4 regions of the Bradyrhizobium sp. 521_C7_N1_3 genome follow, and region 2 is predicted to be linked to each of the others. Evidence: predicted binding sites of a transcription regulator. Region 2 holds the regulator's gene; each other region holds the start of a gene.
What was found. The regulator LexA, encoded in region 2, represses DNA repair genes until DNA is damaged. The targets are predictions, from matches to a motif close to TGTTCNNNNTGTGTTCNG.
Positions count from the first base shown of each region.

Region 1 (2,202 bases), 3.2 Mb from region 2:
TCGCCCCATTTCGCGTCGTAGTCGCGGCCGCCGCGCATGTCGCGGATCAGGGTGAAGACGTGGCGGTAGCGGTCCGGATAATTGGCCATCAGCCATTCGCGGAAGAGATCGCGAACCTCGAGCGGCAAGCGCAGCAGCACGTAGGAGGCTTCCTTGACGCCGGCATGGGCGGCGGCATCGAGAATGCGCTCGATCTCGGAATCGTTCAGCGCGGGGATCACCGGCGCGACCATCACGGTGGTGGGAATGCCGGCCTCCGAGAGCTGCTTCAGCGCCTCCAGCCGCTTCGGCGGCGTCGCCGCGCGCGGCTCCATGGTGCGCGCCAGTTTCGGGTCGAGCGACGTCACCGAGATCGCGACCTTGGCGAGGTTGCGCTTGGCCATCCGCGCGAGAATGTCGATGTCGCGCACCACCAGCGCCGACTTGGTGACGATGCCAACGGGATGGCCGGCGCGCTCCAACACTTCGAGAATGCCGCGCATGATTTTGCGCTCGCGCTCGATCGGCTGATACGGATCGGTGTTGGTGCCGATCGCGATCATCCGCGGCTCGTAGCCGGTCGCGGCCAGCTCCTTCTCGAGCAGCGCCGGCGCCTCCGGCTTGGCAAACAGCTTTGACTCGAAGTCGAGCCCCGGCGACAGGCCGAGATAGGCGTGTGTCGGCCTCGCGAAGCAATAGACACAGCCGTGCTCGCAGCCGCGATAGGGATTGATCGAGCGGTCGAAGCCGATATCGGGGGATTCGTTGCGGGTGATCACCTTGCGCGAGGTGTCGAGGCCGACGCTGGTCTTGAACGGCGGCAGTTCCTCCAGGCTCTGCCAGCCGTCGTCGAAGGCGACGCGGGCCTCGGCCTCGAAGCGGCCGCTGGCATTGGACTGGGCGCCCCGCCCTCGCCTGCGCTGTTTGTCGATGGCGACCGCTAGTTCCGGAAAATCAGAGTCCGCACCCGCCGGCTCGGAGGGCGCCGTGACCGGCGGGTGCTTGAGAGCATGAGAGGATGCTGGACTCATGAAGCGAAGATAGCACGCCAAAGGAACAAATCAAGAACACAAACAAAAAACTGAAAAACAACCCCATGCACAGTAGCCGCCCAAATTTCGGGCGCAGTCCCTTGACCTCGCGCAACACACCCGTCGCGGCGATCCCGTTCGATGCCGGACAGGGATCAATCGCACCGGAACAAAGTTGGTGACGATCGCCGGGTGAAGGTCAGCAGGAACATGACAAATCAACGACAATCGGCCTCAGGGAGCAGCGAGCTCGATCTGCTCGATCGCTATTGGCGCGCCGCGAACTACCTCTCCGTCGGACAAATCTATCTGCTCGACAATCCGCTGCTGCGCGAGCCGTTGCGGCCGGAGCACATCAAGCCGCGCTTGCTCGGCCATTGGGGCACGACGCCGGGTTTGAACTTCATTTACGCCCATCTCAACCGCGTCATCCGCGCGCTCGATGTCAGCGTGCTCTATATCTGCGGTCCCGGCCATGGCGGCCCGGGCATGGTGGCCAACACCTATCTCGAAGGCAGCTACAGCGAGATCTATCCCGACGTCGCGCGCGATACGGACGGATTGCGAAAACTTTTCAGGCAGTTCTCCTTCCCCGGCGGCATTCCGAGCCACGCGGCGCCGGAAACGCCGGGCTCGATCCACGAAGGCGGCGAGCTCGGCTACGCGCTGGTGCACGCCTATGGCGCCGCATTCGACAATCCCGATCTGATCGTCGCCTGCGTCGTCGGCGATGGCGAGGCCGAATCCGGCCCGCTCGCGGCGTCCTGGCACTCGAACAAGTTCCTCAGTCCCGCGCATGACGGCGCCGTGCTGCCGATCCTGCACCTCAACGGCTACAAGATCGCGAACCCGACCGTGCTTGGACGGATGCGCGACGCGGAGATCCGCGACCTGTTCCGCGGGTTCGGCCACGAGCCGCTGTTCGTCGAAGGCGACGATCCCAAATTGATGCACCAGGCCATGGCGGATGCGCTCGACGTCGCGCTCGCCAGCATCCGCTCGATCCAGCAGCATGCCCGCGACGGCCGCAAGAGCGTCGAACGGCCGCGCTGGCCGATGATCGTGCTGCGCAGCCCGAAGGGCTGGACCGGCCCGAAGGAGGTCGACGGCAAGAAGGTCGAGGGCTTTTGGCGCGCGCATCAGGTTCCCGTTGCGAGCTGTCGCGAGAACCCGGCGCATCTGAAAATCCTCG
Region 1 covers NZ_CP197232.1:2,817,036-2,819,237, reverse strand. The annotation lists gene AB7008_RS12750 (PA0069 family radical SAM protein) at 1-1,010, opposite strand, end outside; gene AB7008_RS12745 (phosphoketolase family protein) at 1,221-2,202, shown strand, end outside.
Region 1: AB7008_RS12750 (PA0069 family radical SAM protein) is a predicted target of LexA. The motif match lies at 1,032-1,049, and genes of this name have one in related genera.

Region 2 (2,202 bases):
CCGACGACGCCCGAAGGTCGCGATCCTCGCGACCGGCGACGAGTTGGTGATGCCGGGCACCACGCCCGGTCCTGGCCAGATCGTCTATTCCAACGGCTACGCCCTGCACGCGCTCGCCCGCAGCGAAGGCGCGGATACCATCGACCTCGGCGTTGCCGCCGATACGCTGGAGGCCACCACCGCCGGCATCGGCCGCGCGCGGGAGAGCGGTGCCGACATCCTGATCACGACCGGCGGCGCCTCTGTCGGCGACCACGATCTGGTCCAGCAGGCGCTGAGGGACGAAGGTATCTCGATGGCGTTCTGGAAGATCGCGATGCGGCCGGGCAAGCCGATGATGAACGGGCGGCTCGGCGCGATGCGCGTGATCGGCCTGCCCGGCAATCCCGTGTCATCCTACGTTTGCGGCTTCCTGTTCATGGTGCCGTTGATTCGCGCGCTTTCGGGCCGTTCGATGATTCATCACCGCCGCGAACGCGCGGTGCTCGGCCGCGACGTCGGCGCCAACGACCAGCGCGAGGATTACCTGCGCGCGCGCCTCGAGCTGCGCGACGACGGCACACTCCTCGCCCTTCCGGTCAATCACCAGGATTCCTCGCTGCTTGCGAATCTCGCTGCGGCACAGGCACTTCTCGTGCGCGCGCCATTCGCGCCGAAGGCCGAAGCCGGCACGCCTTGCGAGGTCTTGCGGCTGCCCGTCTGAGCGCTTCGTTCGCGTGCGTTCCGCGAACTTTGTCGCGTTCACGGTAAATTAAGCAGTTGCGGAACATGTATCGAACATATAGTGTCCGTTCATGATTTGTTTCGAGCATGTAGCGGCTTACTGCTGAATTCAGCGTCTCGGAATCGAACGACATCAACCGGGGGATTTTGGTCGAGATGTTAACGCGCAAACAATACGAGCTCCTGCGGTTCATCAGCGAACGGTTGAAGGAAAGCGGCGTGCCGCCCTCCTTCGACGAGATGAAGGACGCGCTCGACCTGCGCTCGAAATCGGGCATCCATCGCCTGATCACCGCGCTCGAGGAGCGCGGCTTCATCCGGCGCCTGCCCAACCGCGCCCGCGCCATCGAGGTGATCAAGCTGCCCGAGCTTCAGGCCGCCGCCGGCGGCCGCCGCGGCTTCACGCCGAGCGTCATCGAAGGCAATCTCGGCAAGGTCCGCACGACTTCGAGCCCGCCGGCGGATGAGGGCGAGCGCCCCGTCGCAGTCCCCGTGATGGGCCGCATCGCGGCCGGCACGCCGATCGAGGCCTTGCAGACCCGCAGCCACACCATCAGCGTACCGCCTGACATGCTCGGCTCGGGCGAACACTACGCGCTCGAAGTGCGCGGCGATTCCATGGTCGAGGCCGGAATTCTCGACGGCGACATGGCGCTGATCCAGCGCAACGAGAGCGCCGACACCGGCGATATCGTGGTGGCGCTGATCGACGACGAGGAAGCAACCCTGAAGCGTTTCCGCCGCCGCGGCGCCTCGATCGCGCTCGAGCCCGCCAATGCGGCCTATGAGGTCCGCATCCTGCCGCCCAACCGGGTGAAGATCCAGGGCAAGCTGATCGGGCTGTACCGGAAGTACTGATACCGGACGCGCCGGTATCGGTTATTTGGCGCCTCGCGCGCTTTCGATCGGCACCGCCGATCCGAGATTGGAGCGGACGATTGTCCGCTTCCGCTGGATAGTCTTTCTGGTTTTGCGCAGATTATCCGGCCCCTTCCCCGGCGGTACATCCTCGGCACGCCGCACGAAGCAGCCCTGCTTCGCGGCCTTCAGGTTCGAGGAGAAGTCGTGCGCCAGATCGTTCTGAGCACAGTTGCAGTGGCACTGATCGCAGCATCAGCGTCGCAAGCCTTGGCCGCGGAAGCCTTGGCCGCGCAATCCCGGCCCCATGTCCGCAAGGACACGGTGAGCGAGCAAGCCCGCGAGGCCCGCGACGCAGTCAACCAACCGTCGCAGCCAGCCTGGCAATATTCGGGGGTGGTCCGTGCCCGCGGGACGCTGACGCTCACAGAATCCACGGGGGCGGGCTTTGTTCCCACTGCATTTGAAAAAGATTTTGTGATGGCAGTCTGCGGACTCAAGTCGCAGATTTGCCCTCAACATCGCATATAATTGCAAGCTTCCACTCTGATAGAGGCCAGCGCCTCAGAAGAGGCGCGGGTTGCTATCCTGATTGAGGAGCACCCGATGTGTGACTACAGC
Region 2 covers NZ_CP197232.1:5,978,909-5,981,110, forward strand. The annotation lists gene AB7008_RS27835 (molybdopterin molybdotransferase MoeA) at 1-703, shown strand, start outside; gene lexA (transcriptional repressor LexA) at 880-1,581, shown strand; gene AB7008_RS27845 (hypothetical protein) at 1,789-2,112, shown strand; gene AB7008_RS27850 (hypothetical protein) at 2,188-2,202, shown strand, end outside.

Region 3 (2,202 bases), 150 kb from region 2:
GTATCTTGCGATCAGCGGGCCGCCCCAGCGATAGTTCACGCGGACGAGGCCGATATCGACGTCCTGGCTGATGCGATCGGAGCGTGTGGCAACCCCGAGCGGGGCGATGACGAAATTGCCGGATCCGGTGAAGCCGACGGTACGGTTGCCCATGAAGATGTGGTCGTACTCGAAGCCCACGGTCCAGTTCGGCGCGAATCCGAACTCGACGCCCGCACCCACGGTGCCGCCCCAACGGGTCTCGTTGGCCCGGTCGACTTCGAGGCCGCTGGCGAGGTCGAAGCTGCGGTAGCGATCGCTGACAACGGCGCCGCCGCCCTTCACGTAGAGCAGGACGTTGTTCCAGGCGTAGCCGACCTGACCGGTGATCAGGCCGAAGGCGTTGATCTTCGAACGATCGCGCAAGCCGGTGATCGCGCTGATGTTGTCACCCGAGAAATCGGCCCAGTTGCCCTGGCCTTCGAAACCGAACACCCAGTTGGCTGACTGCCAGCGGTACCCGACCTGGCCACCGACCGTGCCGCCGGTCGCGTTGTGGCAGCCTTCGCCAACGAAAACGCCGCCGCCGAAATCTGCGTCCCAGCACTTGTGGCTGGTGCCGCCGCCGCCGTTGATGCCGATGTAGAAGCCGCTCCAGTCGTAGATGGTCGCGATCATCGGCGCCGGGGCCTTGGTGTAGAGATCTGCCGCGCTTGCGGGAGCCGACAGCCCCAACGCAATTACACCAATAGTACCAATCAAAATCCTATTCATTGCAGTCTCCCCAGTTTCGATCCGCTTTTCGAAGTCCCCGAAGCGGCCGATCAGGCGCGACGCCCATAAGAATCCAATTCCGCGGCAAGCGTAACTTAGGCGGGAGGCGGAGTCCGTCTCCGGAATGCAACAGTCAGGCGGCATCTGGACTGCTTCTAACTTGATGAATGTTAGGCTGTTTTCGTCGTCCTCGGGGAATTCGGGAAAGCTCTATTTGGCGCAGGCCGTCTTTGTGCAGCGCGGTCTCGTCGTGCCCACGCAACAACGTGAGGGATGTCGAAAGAACAAATCTGGAACGAACCGGCCGCGGGTGCTATATGTGGGGATAAGTGGAGGGGTGACGGGCCGATCCGTCCGCGCAAGCGTATAGGGTCGCGTCAACAGGTTGCAGAGGACGCGGGCGCGTCCCGGGCCTTTTGAAATTCAGTGGCATTCGGAGTGGAGAGCGGCGATGGCGGGAAGCGTCAACAAGGTCATTCTGGTTGGAAATCTCGGCAAGGATCCCGAAATCCGCCGTACCCAGGACGGGCGGCCGATCGCGAATTTGAGCATCGCCACCTCGGAGACCTGGCGCGACAAGAACAGCGGCGAGCGCAAGGAAAAGACCGAGTGGCATCGCGTGGTGATCTTCAATGAAGGGCTCTGCAAGGTCGCCGAGCAGTACCTGAAGAAGGGCGCGAAGGTTTACATCGAGGGCGCGCTCCAGACCCGCAAATGGACCGACCAGAGCGGCGCCGAGAAGTACTCCACCGAGGTCGTGCTCCAGGGCTTCAACTCGACCCTGACGATGCTCGACGGCCGCGGCGGCGGCGGTGGAGGCGGCAGCTTTGGCGACGAGCCGGGCGGCGATTTCGGCTCCTCCGGTCCCGTCAGCAGCGCGCCGCGCCGTGCCGTTGCCGCCGGCGGTGGCCGCAACAGCGACATGGACGACGATATCCCGTTCTGAGGCGGGCGGGGGCGCTTCGCCTCTGATGTCACCTTGCTCGCGTAGAGCGACAGGATTCCTTACCAATTGGCGGGCAAAGCTCGGTTTTTCCGGGCTTGCCTCATGTGCTGCCTCAAGCCTTTGACGGGGCATGATGTGAATGGTATTAACTTGATGTTAATCCTATTCACATGGTCGGCCGTCGATCGGAGGGAGCCTTGCATGAGCGTTGCGCCGCTGCTCGAGGCCGCTCCAGCGATCCCGCTGCACGCCTTTGCCGCCATGGCCGCCTTCGTGCTCGGCCTCGTTCAGTTTGCCGCCCCCAAGGGCACGCTGCCGCACCGGACGATCGGCTGGATCTGGGTGGGGCTCATGGCGGTCGTGGCGGCATCGTCGTTCTGGATCCACCAGATCCGCCTGGTCGGGCCGTTCAGCCCGATTCATCTCCTATCGATCTTCACGCTGGTGATGCTGCCGCTCGCGGTGTGGCGCGCGCACACCCACCGGGTCGCCGATCACCGGCG
Region 3 covers NZ_CP197232.1:5,829,986-5,832,187, reverse strand. The annotation lists gene AB7008_RS27140 (outer membrane protein) at 1-753, opposite strand, end outside; gene AB7008_RS27135 (single-stranded DNA-binding protein) at 1,205-1,699, shown strand; gene AB7008_RS27130 (DUF2306 domain-containing protein) at 1,901-2,202, shown strand, end outside.
Region 3: AB7008_RS27135 (single-stranded DNA-binding protein) is a predicted target of LexA. The motif match lies at 1,034-1,051, and genes of this name have one in related genera.

Region 4 (2,202 bases), 980 kb from region 2:
GATTGAGGTGCTCAGCCGACGGAAGTGGCCCCGAAACGAAGCGAAAGATGAACGGCACGACCATGTCGGCGCGATCCGCATGGGCAAGACCGACGCCGGACGAACTGGTCAGGATCACGCGTTTCATCGCGAACGCCCCCCAAAACGAAACGGGCACTGACGACGTCGGCAACTCAACGTCCTCAGCGCCCGCTCCTCGCGAAAACTCTTCGCGTTAGGTCTTACTCGTCCGCCGGCTCCTCGCCGTCAGCGTCGCGCTCGGGGGTGCCGGCGAGAATCTGCTCGGCGATCAGGCCGGAGTTCTGGCGGATCGAGGTCTCGATCTTGGCGGTGATGTCGGGGTTGGCCTTCAAAAACGCCTTCGAATTCTCGCGGCCCTGGCCGAGGCGCTGGCTGTCATAGGAGAACCAGGCGCCGGACTTTTCGACGATGCCGGCCTTGACGCCGAGATCGAGGATCTCGCCCATCTTGGAGACGCCCTCGCCGTACATGATGTCGAATTCGACCTGCTTGAAGGGCGGCGCCAGCTTGTTCTTCACCACCTTGACGCGCGTGGTGTTGCCGACCACTTCGTCGCGCTCCTTGATCGCGCCGATGCGGCGGATGTCGAGACGGACGGAGGCATAGAATTTCAGCGCGTTGCCGCCGGTCGTGGTTTCCGGCGAGCCGTACATCACACCGATCTTCATGCGGATCTGGTTGATGAAGATCACCATGGTGTTGGATTTGTTGATGGAGGCCGTCAGCTTGCGCAGCGCCTGGCTCATCAGACGGGCCTGGAGACCCGGCAGCGCATCGCCCATCTCGCCCTCGAGCTCGGCCTTCGGCACCAGAGCCGCGACCGAATCGACCACCAGCACGTCCACCGCACCCGAGCGCACCAGCGTGTCGCAGATCTCCAGCGCCTGCTCGCCCGTGTCCGGCTGCGAAATCAGGAGCTCGTCGATGTTGACGCCCAGCTTGCGCGCATAGACCGGGTCGAGCGCGTGCTCGGCGTCGATGAAGGCGCAGATTCCGCCCTTCTTCTGCGCTTCCGCCACCGTGTGCAGCGCCAGCGTGGTCTTGCCCGAGGATTCCGGCCCGTAGATTTCCACGACGCGTCCCTTCGGCAGACCACCGATCCCGAGCGCAATGTCGAGCCCGAGGGAGCCCGAGGACACCGCCTCGACATCCATCGACCGGTCGTTCTTGCCGAGCTTCATCACCGAGCCCTTGCCGAACTGGCGCTCGATCTGGGAGAGCGCGGCGGCCAGAGCTTTACTCTTGTCCATGGAGGATCCTTCGACGATACGCAGGGCAGTGTTGGACATTGGGTCGTGCTCCTTATGGCGAGGATTCGGGTGCGGGACAAACGATTGGCGCGGCGGGTCGTCGATAAAAGCAATGTACCCTATTTGTTCCAGGTTCGCAATATGTTCTTTCGCGGATTTTGGCGCTGGCCTGTTTTAACCCCCAGTGGCCTAAGTTGAATTTGGCAGTGGCCTATTTTGTTCTCGTTCGGGCCAAAACGCGCCCAGCTCTGTTCATGACCGCTGTTCACGTTGGCCGACATTTGGCCAAGGTCTGTTCATGCCTCCAACGGATTAGGGGCACCGTCAGAGGGCGTCCTCCTAATTCATTTGTGGATTTTTGGTTGTGCACATCGACGGGTACCACTCGCCAATTACATGCTCTCCGAATTGCAACGAAGGAGACGTCATGAAGAAGTGGTTGCTTTTGTCGGTTGTTGGCTCGGTCGGGATCATTGCGGCACATCCAGCTCAAGCCAGGTCGTGCTCTGACTACAAAGCCATCTGCATGTCCAAGGCCGCTAAGCCAGAACGGTGCGACGGCGCGTGGAAGCAGTGCATGAAAACCGGCATCTACATCGGTCCCGAAAGTGGGACCAACCACGGACAGGCCGATAAGCGCTAGCAAGAGAGGCCGCCTTAGTTGGCGGCCTCATTCATTCAAAAACACCTTTCTTGTCGCGTCCGCTGACTTCATCGACCAAACGCGAGACATCTGCATTTCGCTTTGCTTTGCGCAGGAACAGCGCAAAACCCTCATTTCGGCCAGCACCCGGATTTCGCCACGCGCCTGTTCCCGGCCTAAGCGGCCTGATTTGAAAACGAAAGTGCCCCGTTTTGTTCTCGGGGCTACGATTGGTGTATCCGCGAGCGGAACGTCGCCGTCATAAATCCGCAATCCCTAGCGAATCTT
Region 4 covers NZ_CP197232.1:6,954,354-6,956,555, forward strand. The annotation lists gene AB7008_RS32890 (hypothetical protein) at 1-127, opposite strand, end outside; gene recA (recombinase RecA) at 222-1,310, opposite strand; gene AB7008_RS32900 (hypothetical protein) at 1,699-1,914, shown strand.
Region 4: recA (recombinase RecA) is a predicted target of LexA. The motif match lies at 1,385-1,402, and genes of this name have one in related genera.